2 regions of the Paenibacillus sp. FSL H8-0280 genome follow, and region 2 is predicted to be linked to the other one. Evidence: riboswitches for the same ligand, from Rfam matches in the RefSeq annotation. Region 2 holds a riboswitch; the other holds the start of a gene.
What was found. A riboswitch is a leader RNA that binds a small molecule or an ion and turns the genes downstream of it on or off. The one in region 2 is predicted to bind thiamine pyrophosphate.

Region 1: it holds a riboswitch for thiamine pyrophosphate, as region 2 does, so the genes downstream of both, MHI12_RS02320 (ABC transporter substrate-binding protein) here and MHI12_RS04445 (ABC transporter ATP-binding protein) in region 2, are expected to answer to the same signal.

The regions. Positions count from the first base shown of each region.
Region 1 is NZ_CP150296.1:483,467-487,664, forward strand. It holds gene MHI12_RS02305 (ABC transporter ATP-binding protein) at 1-189, opposite strand, end outside; gene MHI12_RS02310 (ABC transporter permease) at 227-985, opposite strand; gene MHI12_RS02315 (thiamine-binding protein) at 985-1,275, opposite strand; gene MHI12_RS02320 (ABC transporter substrate-binding protein) at 1,499-2,539, opposite strand; TPP riboswitch at 2,847-2,959, opposite strand; gene MHI12_RS02325 (NAD-dependent epimerase/dehydratase family protein) at 3,104-3,859, opposite strand; gene MHI12_RS02330 (VOC family protein) at 3,877-4,198, opposite strand, start outside.
Region 2 is NZ_CP150296.1:972,556-976,753, reverse strand. It holds gene MHI12_RS04455 (pectate lyase) at 1-105, opposite strand, end outside; gene MHI12_RS04450 (radical SAM/SPASM domain-containing protein) at 455-1,330, opposite strand; TPP riboswitch at 1,548-1,650, shown strand; gene MHI12_RS04445 (ABC transporter ATP-binding protein) at 1,812-2,576, shown strand; gene MHI12_RS04440 (ABC transporter permease) at 2,566-3,381, shown strand; gene MHI12_RS04435 (ABC transporter substrate-binding protein) at 3,443-4,198, shown strand, end outside.

The sequences.
Region 1 (4,198 bases), 490 kb from region 2:
CGGTAACCTGCTCCGCCGTTCACGGAATGATGCATGAACATTAACAACGTCCAGTGCAGGTGGAACCGGAGCAGGAGTCGTATTGGCAGGTCGATTAGGCGTAGCCGAGTTTAACTTTTCACCGTTTGTTGGCTCCACTGCGTGTGCTCCTCGTCCAGGCTGGACTTGTTCGTCCTGTTGCCGATTCATATGGTCATCACTTCCTAATATACAGATTACTTCTTTATTATCGCTTCTGTGGCCGCCAGCGCACGAGCAGCTTCTCCAGCAGGGCAATGAACAGGAAGAGCAGCAAGCTGAGCGCGACAATAATCATGATCGCCACGAATAGACGATCGGTGCGATAAGCCGACTTTTGCAGCATCATATAATAACCAATACCCTTGTCTGCACCAATCCATTCGGCGATGATGGCACCCATCACGCTATAGGTAGCGGCGATTTTGATACCAGAGAACACGGATGGCAGCGCATGGGGAAGCTCCAGCTTCCAGAAGATCTGGTGACGTTTCGCACCAGCCATGCGCATATAGTTCATCATCGCTGCATCTGTACGGGTCAAGCCGTCCATTGCCGCCACTGCAACGGGGAAGAAGCAGACCAGGATGATCGTAATCAGCTTGGGCAACAGCCCGAACCCGAACCAGATTAACAGGAGCGGCGCGAGCGCGATGGTTGGGATATTTTGACTAAGGATAAGTAAAGGATACAGGGCCGACTTGAGAAAAGGGACTAAATGTAGCACCATCGCAATCAGTAATCCAACCGCGGTGCCAGCGGCGAATCCAATCAGCGTTAACTGAATGGTTGCGGAAGCGTGCATGCCAAGCCGCTCGGCCTGGGTTGCGGCTTCGCGGGCGATGTCGGACGGTGCAGGCAGCATCCATTTCTCAATATGGAAGAGGGAGACGGCTCCCTGCCATATCGCTATAAAGAGAATAACCGCCACAAAGGGCGGCCATACACTTTTGAAATAGGCAGGCATTAGCGATACTTCTCCGTCAGGGTATCCATGCTGAAGCCGGCAGGGCTATGGGCGATTTTGATCTGGGAGATGATGCTTGGGCTGCCAGCCTCCACGAGTACCTCGTGCATTTTACGGACAACCTCCAGCAGTTCCTCCAGTTCCCCCTCCATCGTGGTGTCGAGCGCGTTCACCTGATATTTCAAGCCAGATTGTTGAATAACTTCAATGGCGCGATCTACGTAAGGATAAGAGTTCTCGCCATTTGGCGTTTTCGGGATAACCTGAATGCTGAGTAGTGTACTTGCCATGAGAGATCACGGCTCCTTTCGTGATATATAAAATGAACTAATGACTGTTACACTTGCCACTTCGATGACAGAATAACCCTCCAATCGCTGTTATCCCCAGATTTTTTTGATTCCCTTCTCTAAAGGGAAAATCCGGTGATAAAGGCGACCGCTTCGCTTTTTCACGTTATTTCTGTCCTCTCCGTCCTCGTGTAAATATTAAGTTCGTTTTATATGAGAAATTTTATTGGGGTAAGAACTCGTTTGTATATGCCTTGCTCACATCGATCTGTTCATCCAGCAGTTTTTTGCTAAACATCCAGTCGGTGTAGTTCTGCCATACTTCCTGCTTTTGCTCACCCCAACGCGGGGCGTCATCTGTGTACTTGGGACTAAGCCATTTCTGGCTTGCCAGTACGAGGTCTTTATCCAGATCCGGTACAGCCTTGATCAGAATGTTCGCTGCGTCTTCGGGATGATCAATCGCATATTGATATCCTTCGGAAGTGGCTTTCAGGAATGCTTTCACCAGCTCAGGATCGTTCTGGATCGTCTGCTCGTTTGTTACGAGGACAGGCGTGTAATAATCCAGTGCATCCGAATAATCCTTCACATATAACATGTCGATCGGTTCCCCGCGTAGTTCGGCTTCAATCCCTGTCCAGGCGTAGAAAATCCACGCGAAATCAATATCCCGTTTCACTGCGGTGAAAAAGTCGGCATCACCCATGTTAATGTTTTTCACTTTGGATACATCGGCGCCTTCGCCTTCCATAATGGATTGCATCACGGCTTCTTCCACAGGGGAGCCCCATCCGCCATAGGTTTTACCTTCAAAATCTTTCGGTGATTTGATATTCCGATCCGCCGGAGCAGCGAACCCGGATGTATTATGCTGAATAACTGCTGCAATGGAGACCAATGGAACACCCTGTGTGCGGGCTTGAGTTACACTCTCCTGATAACTTACGCCAAAAGGCACTTCGTTCGATGCAACCATCGTATCTGCGCCTCCGGCACCTGGTTGAACAATCTCCACGTTCAAGCCTTCGGCCTTGTAAAAACCTTGATCCACGGCCGCATACAGGCCGGTATGATTTGTATTCGGTGTCCAGTCGAGCACCACTTTAATATCTTTCAGGGCGGCAGTGTCACCTTCATTGCTGCTTTCCGCATTCGTGTTGCCGTTCTGTTCTGCCGGGGCAGCTTCTTTGCCACCACATGCGGCTACCGTCACCAGTAGTACGCATAAGAGCAACAGTCCCATTGTTTTACGCCATTTCATCTGTGGTTCTCTCCTTCGGTATGTCCGGCCGAGTGGCACGGGGTACTCCTTGGCTTCATATCCAATCATCTTGCATAAATCGACAGATTTATACCAGTTGAGATCCGGATGACGTTATTTTAAACATAAGAAAACGTCTATCGATGTCATTCGAAGAAGCCAGACCGCGTTTAGCGGTAGTTTTTCTTGCAATATCAGGAAGGTGATGATTCCAAACTTATACTTTCTGATAGTAACAAAAAAAGCGCCCCGTATTCCGGGACGCGTGCAGGCGTTAGAGAGGTGGCGTTCAGCCATAGGGCTGTGCCATTTCGATATACTCCGATTCCTACGCTGGCATGATCCAGATCAGGTCTAAGGGTTAGTATCTTGGTGGGATACACTCTCAGCCGGCCAATTCCGACTCCCCTGGGAAACTATGAAGTTACGGGCATTACTAGGTGTAATTATAGGCCAGAGGGTGGGACCTGTCCAGTCATGAACTGGATAGGGGCACGTATAAGTTATCAAACAGGCCGTTATACATATGTATAACAGCCTGTTTGGATGTGTTATTTTCAATAATTATCGTGGGGAATCATATAAGGCAATCTGACTGAGTGCAAAAGCATCGGATTTTGGGTCATAACCTACCTGTTTCTGAGTGGTTTCCAGATTCAATCGTTTAAACCGATTATTCGAGATCCCATGCAGTATGGTGAAGGGCTCCAGATCTGTAGTTGTAATTGCTTTGAACATCAAATCGCACAAGTCAGCCGGACTAATATACGCGCTCATATCCCTTGCCTCCAGCACTGGTCCGTCCGGTTGAAAATCATCATATGCACCTATACGTACCGCAACACTTTGTAAACCTTCGGTATACGCAAAATAGGAAGCGAGCGATTCTCCAAAACATTTGCTAACCCCGTACAAATTCCGCGGGCGTGTGGGCATGTCCGGATAGACTTGAGCATCAATGGGGTACCCCTCAATCGTCTGAGCACTGCTTGCAAGAATGACTCTTCGTACACCTTGGTCTTTAGCTGCACGGAATACATTAAATGTACCTTTAATATTGATGTCCAACAACGATTCATAAAATCCGGCATTCGGGGAAGGATCTCCCGCCAGATGTACAACCACATCCATGCCTCCGCAAGCATGCTGACAGGCTTCGGGGTCTGTCACATCCAGTGTCATGATCTCATGGCCGGTCCCTTGATACGTATGCAGTCTGTCGATATTCAAATCCGTAAGTCGAAGGTGAAATGCCTCTGACAAGTGTTGGGACAAGTCACGTCCAATTTTTCCGGCTGCGCCAGTAATTAAAATGTTCATAAAATCAGCTCCAATTCTTAGCGCTGGAAGAACTCAATCCATTCCTTTTCAGGTCCATAGATGAAGAAATAGCGGTAACCGTTAGGCAGTGTGATAATCTCTCCATCGATAAATTCGGCTTCGGTGGATTGAATGCGTTTGTACTCAGAATCAAGATCATCCACGTGGATCGCAAAATGGTGCACCGTACCTTCGGAAGGCAGCTTGTCGCTGTATCCTTGAATTAACTCAATCTCAGTCTCGTTACTTCCATTGAAGCCAAGAAAGGCGAGCTGAATGACGCCGTTAGTATGGGTTACCCGGTCTTTTAATTCAAGACCAACAATCTCCGTATAGAAG
Region 2 (4,198 bases):
AACAATCGTTGAATTAACAACTGTAGGTGCAGCAGCAACCGGAGCTACACCAAATATGGAAGCAACCAAACCAGCCGACAGCAACAACGTCAATATTTTTTTCATAACTTTATTCCTCCCTTATTCTCTCGTTTTTTGGTAGTGTACAAGCCTGAGCTTGTCCTGGAAGTTCGTCAGAGGTGCACCTCTGTCCGACCCACAACCTAATCCTACCAAATAAGGAAGGTAACTAGAATAATCATTAGATCAGATATATCATGACATCCTGCAATCCCTGTCATATCGGCATTTTTTGCATGCCAGGTCTCTCAAGCAATATGCTGAAATCAACCTCTGGTATGCTCATTTGTAACGTATGTACCCCTCACTTGAATTCCCGATAACAAAGAAAGACCACTACATTTGTCTCCAAATGTGTGATCTTGAATGGCTTCCGGCTTGCTGATATAAGATATCAGGCTCCAAATCTCTGACGATAACCGCACTTTCGACACAACTCTTCTACAGCTTCCCGTTTGGAGAAGCCATATACCAGATTGTTCGCTCGCTCACCCTCAATAATCTCCGAGAATGACTTCTCGTGCACATTACCCAGATTAATTACACCCTCGCCATCAAGACAGCATGGAACCACCGTTCCATCCACAAGTACAGCTGCCTGACCGCGAAGTGCATGGCAAAAACCTTTGCCGTCATCTTCAGGTGCATCCAGACTTGGCCACTGGAACTCATGGTCCTGATTCAGGTATACATTCGGGGCAATTTTTACCCCGCTGCCTGGAACCACTTTTTCCTCAATGCGGAAGTCCAGATTGAACTCACGTTCCAGTACTTCAAGGGTCTCCCGATTTCGATTCATCTGAGCATTTGTGAAGTTATCCTGCGTCAGATTCCACAGCCGGAATGAGATGATGACATTGTGCTTAACGGCCTCGTGTACAAAGGACAAAATATGACGCAGGTAACCGTCACGGTCTGTTGAACCTTCATGCCCATCGAAGCTGTGCAGGGAGAAATTCATCTGCCGCAGCGCTGGTTTGCCAAGCAATTTATGCTGAGTCTTGGGTAACAGTGTACCATTCGTTGTAATGTTCACCTTGAGTCCCTTCTCATGTGCGGAATCGAGCAACAGATCTATTTTGGGATGCAACAAGGGTTCGCCTTTGACATGTAGATAAATATGATTGGTGTGTGGTTTAACTTGTTCCAGTATATTGTTGAAGACTTCAGGGTCAATGAATCCTTTGGCACGTTGCGTCTGCGGACAGAAGCTGCAAGCCAGATTGCAGATACTCGTGATCTCAATATATACTTTTTTGAACGTTTTCAACTCGGGTCCCCATTCTGCCTAGGAGGGAGAACAATCCCACCTGCATTTTGTGATCCGGCCTATACGGGCCACCACTATTATATCGGGTTAGGGAGCCCAGGTAAATTGTTCAGTTGTTCGGGTCTGAATCCACGCTCATCTCAAGAAATCCATCATGCTGCCTCTTTACAGTTCATGTTCAAGTGATATATGCTGAACACACAACTGCATATCTTGAACATTGCACTAGGGGAGCCTTGCGGCTGAGACGAATATGACTATTCGGACCCTTTGAACCTGATCTGGATCATACCAGCGGAGGGAAGTGGAGCGGCGGCCTTTTAGTAAGCGGAATTTTTTCATGTATGTGAAGATAAATTGCGGATTTAACTTACAGACCCACTCATTTCTCCGGAAATGGGTGGGTCTTTTTTGTTTCTTTTGCAGAGTACAGGATGCCGTTGTTATTCCAGCAGTCTGGCATTAAGGGGGTGAGGAACAGATGAACAACCATGTAACCATTGAGAACGTTAGCTTCGCTTTTCCTAAAAAAAAGGATTCCCCCGTGCTCGCCAATGTGTCGCTTCAGGTCCAACAAGGAGAATTTGTCTCGCTCATTGGCTCCAGCGGATCAGGTAAAAGCACGCTCTTCAAGCTGCTCGCAGGCCTGCATGAGCCAACCGTTGGCACCATCGATATAGCTGATGTACCGCAAGGACAACGGCTCGGACGAGTCGCCTATATGCCGCAGAAAGATCTGCTGTTATCCTGGCGAACCGTCATGGAGAACTGCATGCTGCCTGCCGAATTGGCACCAGGCCGACAGGACAAGGACAAACTACGAGCCGATATCATGGCAGGATTGGCAAGATTCGGCTTGTTCGGTTACGAGCAGGCCTATCCGGATGAGTTATCCGGCGGCATGCGGCAGCGGGTGGCACTGCTCCGTACCTTGCTTACAGGCGGGCAGCTCATGTTGCTGGATGAACCCTTCGGTGCACTCGACGCTTTAACCAAACGAGAAATGCATCGCTGGTTGCTGGAGCTGTGGGAAGGCTTTGGCCAAACCGTGCTGTTCATTACACATGACATTGAAGAAGCCCTGCTGTTAAGTGACCGTATCATTCTGTTAACTCCAGGGGGACAAGGTCAGCAGTTACGGGGTATGACGGTTCCTTTACCACGCCCAAGGCATTCGGACCTGATCTACGAACCGGCTCTCGTGCAGATGAGGAAACAACTGGAGGAACAATTACATGCAAAATGATAGAGCTGAGGTTAGCGTTTGGACGTGGTGTTCAAAGTGGCTCTCGAGGTCGTTTTCCCAATATGGTTTGTTTATTCTGCTCATGCTCTCTTTACTGGCGATCTGGGAAACGATTGTGCTTATGGGATGGGTGCCCTCCTTCATCATTCCTGCACCAACGGCCATCGTAAACTCACTAATTGAGCATCGTCGTCTGCTGCTGACCATACATCTGCCTGCTACCTTTATGGAGGTTCTTGTTGGTTTTGGCTTGTCCATAGTGACTGGAATTACGCTGGCAACAGGCATGCATATGAACCGATCGATTGAAAAGGCCTTGTATCCCTTCATCGTGATCAGTCAGACCATCCCGCTGATTGCTCTGTCCCCGGTATTCATCCTGTGGTTTGGTTACACGTTGTGGAGCAAAGTCGCGGTCGTGTTCTTAATCGCATTCTTCCCCATTGTGGTCAGTACCTACGATGGACTCCGCCAAGGCGATCCAGAGCAGCGTGAACTGCTGCTTACCATGGGCGCCAGCAAGTGGGATATTTTTCGCAAACTCCAGGTTCCACTGGCACTTCCCTCTTTTTTCTCGGGGTTAAAGATGTCTGTGGTGTACTGTGTAGTTGGGGCAACGATTGGCGAATGGCTCGGTGGCAGCAAAGGTCTCGGATACTTCAGCCGTCGCATGTCCAGCAACATGAACACGGATGCGATGTTTGCAGCTATTGTGCTGTTATCCCTGCTGGGTATCGTTTTGTTTGTACTAATTGCCTGGATAGAGAAACGGTTTAGCATACGGCGTCATGGAGAGAAAAAATAGCTGGATAAAAATTAGAGAGAAATTAGATGTAAACAAAACGATGAAATGAGGAACTTCATTTATGAATAACAAAGGTATATACTCCCTGCTTCCCATCATGCTCATTAGCCTTTTGCTGATCGTTAGCGGATGCAGCACCACGAATACCAGCAAAAACACGCCAACAACAGACTCTGCAACCCATGCACAACAAACAGACAAGTCTGCAACCGAACCAGCATCAGACGCTAAAGATAAACTGTCCATCATGCTCGACTGGTACCCGAATGCAGTACATTCCTTCATCTACGTTGCTCAAGAAAAAGGATACTTTGCAGATCAAGGTCTCGATGTCGAAATTCAGATGCCTGCGGATACCAATGATTCACTCAAACTTGTTGCTGCCGGGAAAATTGATCTGGCTCTAAGCTACCAGCCCCAAATTTTGCTCGCTCGTGGTGAGAACATTCCTGTACGTTCCATTGCTGCTGTTGTTCGCCACCCGCTTGTGCATCTGTTGACCGAAGCGAATGGCAACGTGAGTTCACCCAAAGACCTTGAAGGAAAGACTGTTGGTTATTCCTCCATTCCTCTGTACGAAGCGATGGTACGCACGATGATCAGCAAGGATGGCGGCAATCCCGACAACATGAATCTGGTCGACGTTGGGTTCGATCTGATTCCTTCGCTGGCTTCCGGACAGGCGGATGCAATTATGGGTGGTTTTATTAACCATGAGCAATTGATTTTGGAGAAAGAAGGACATGCCATAAAATCGATTAACCCTGTCGAGTATGGTGTGCCTGATTATTATGAATTGGTCCTGACTGCGAGTGAA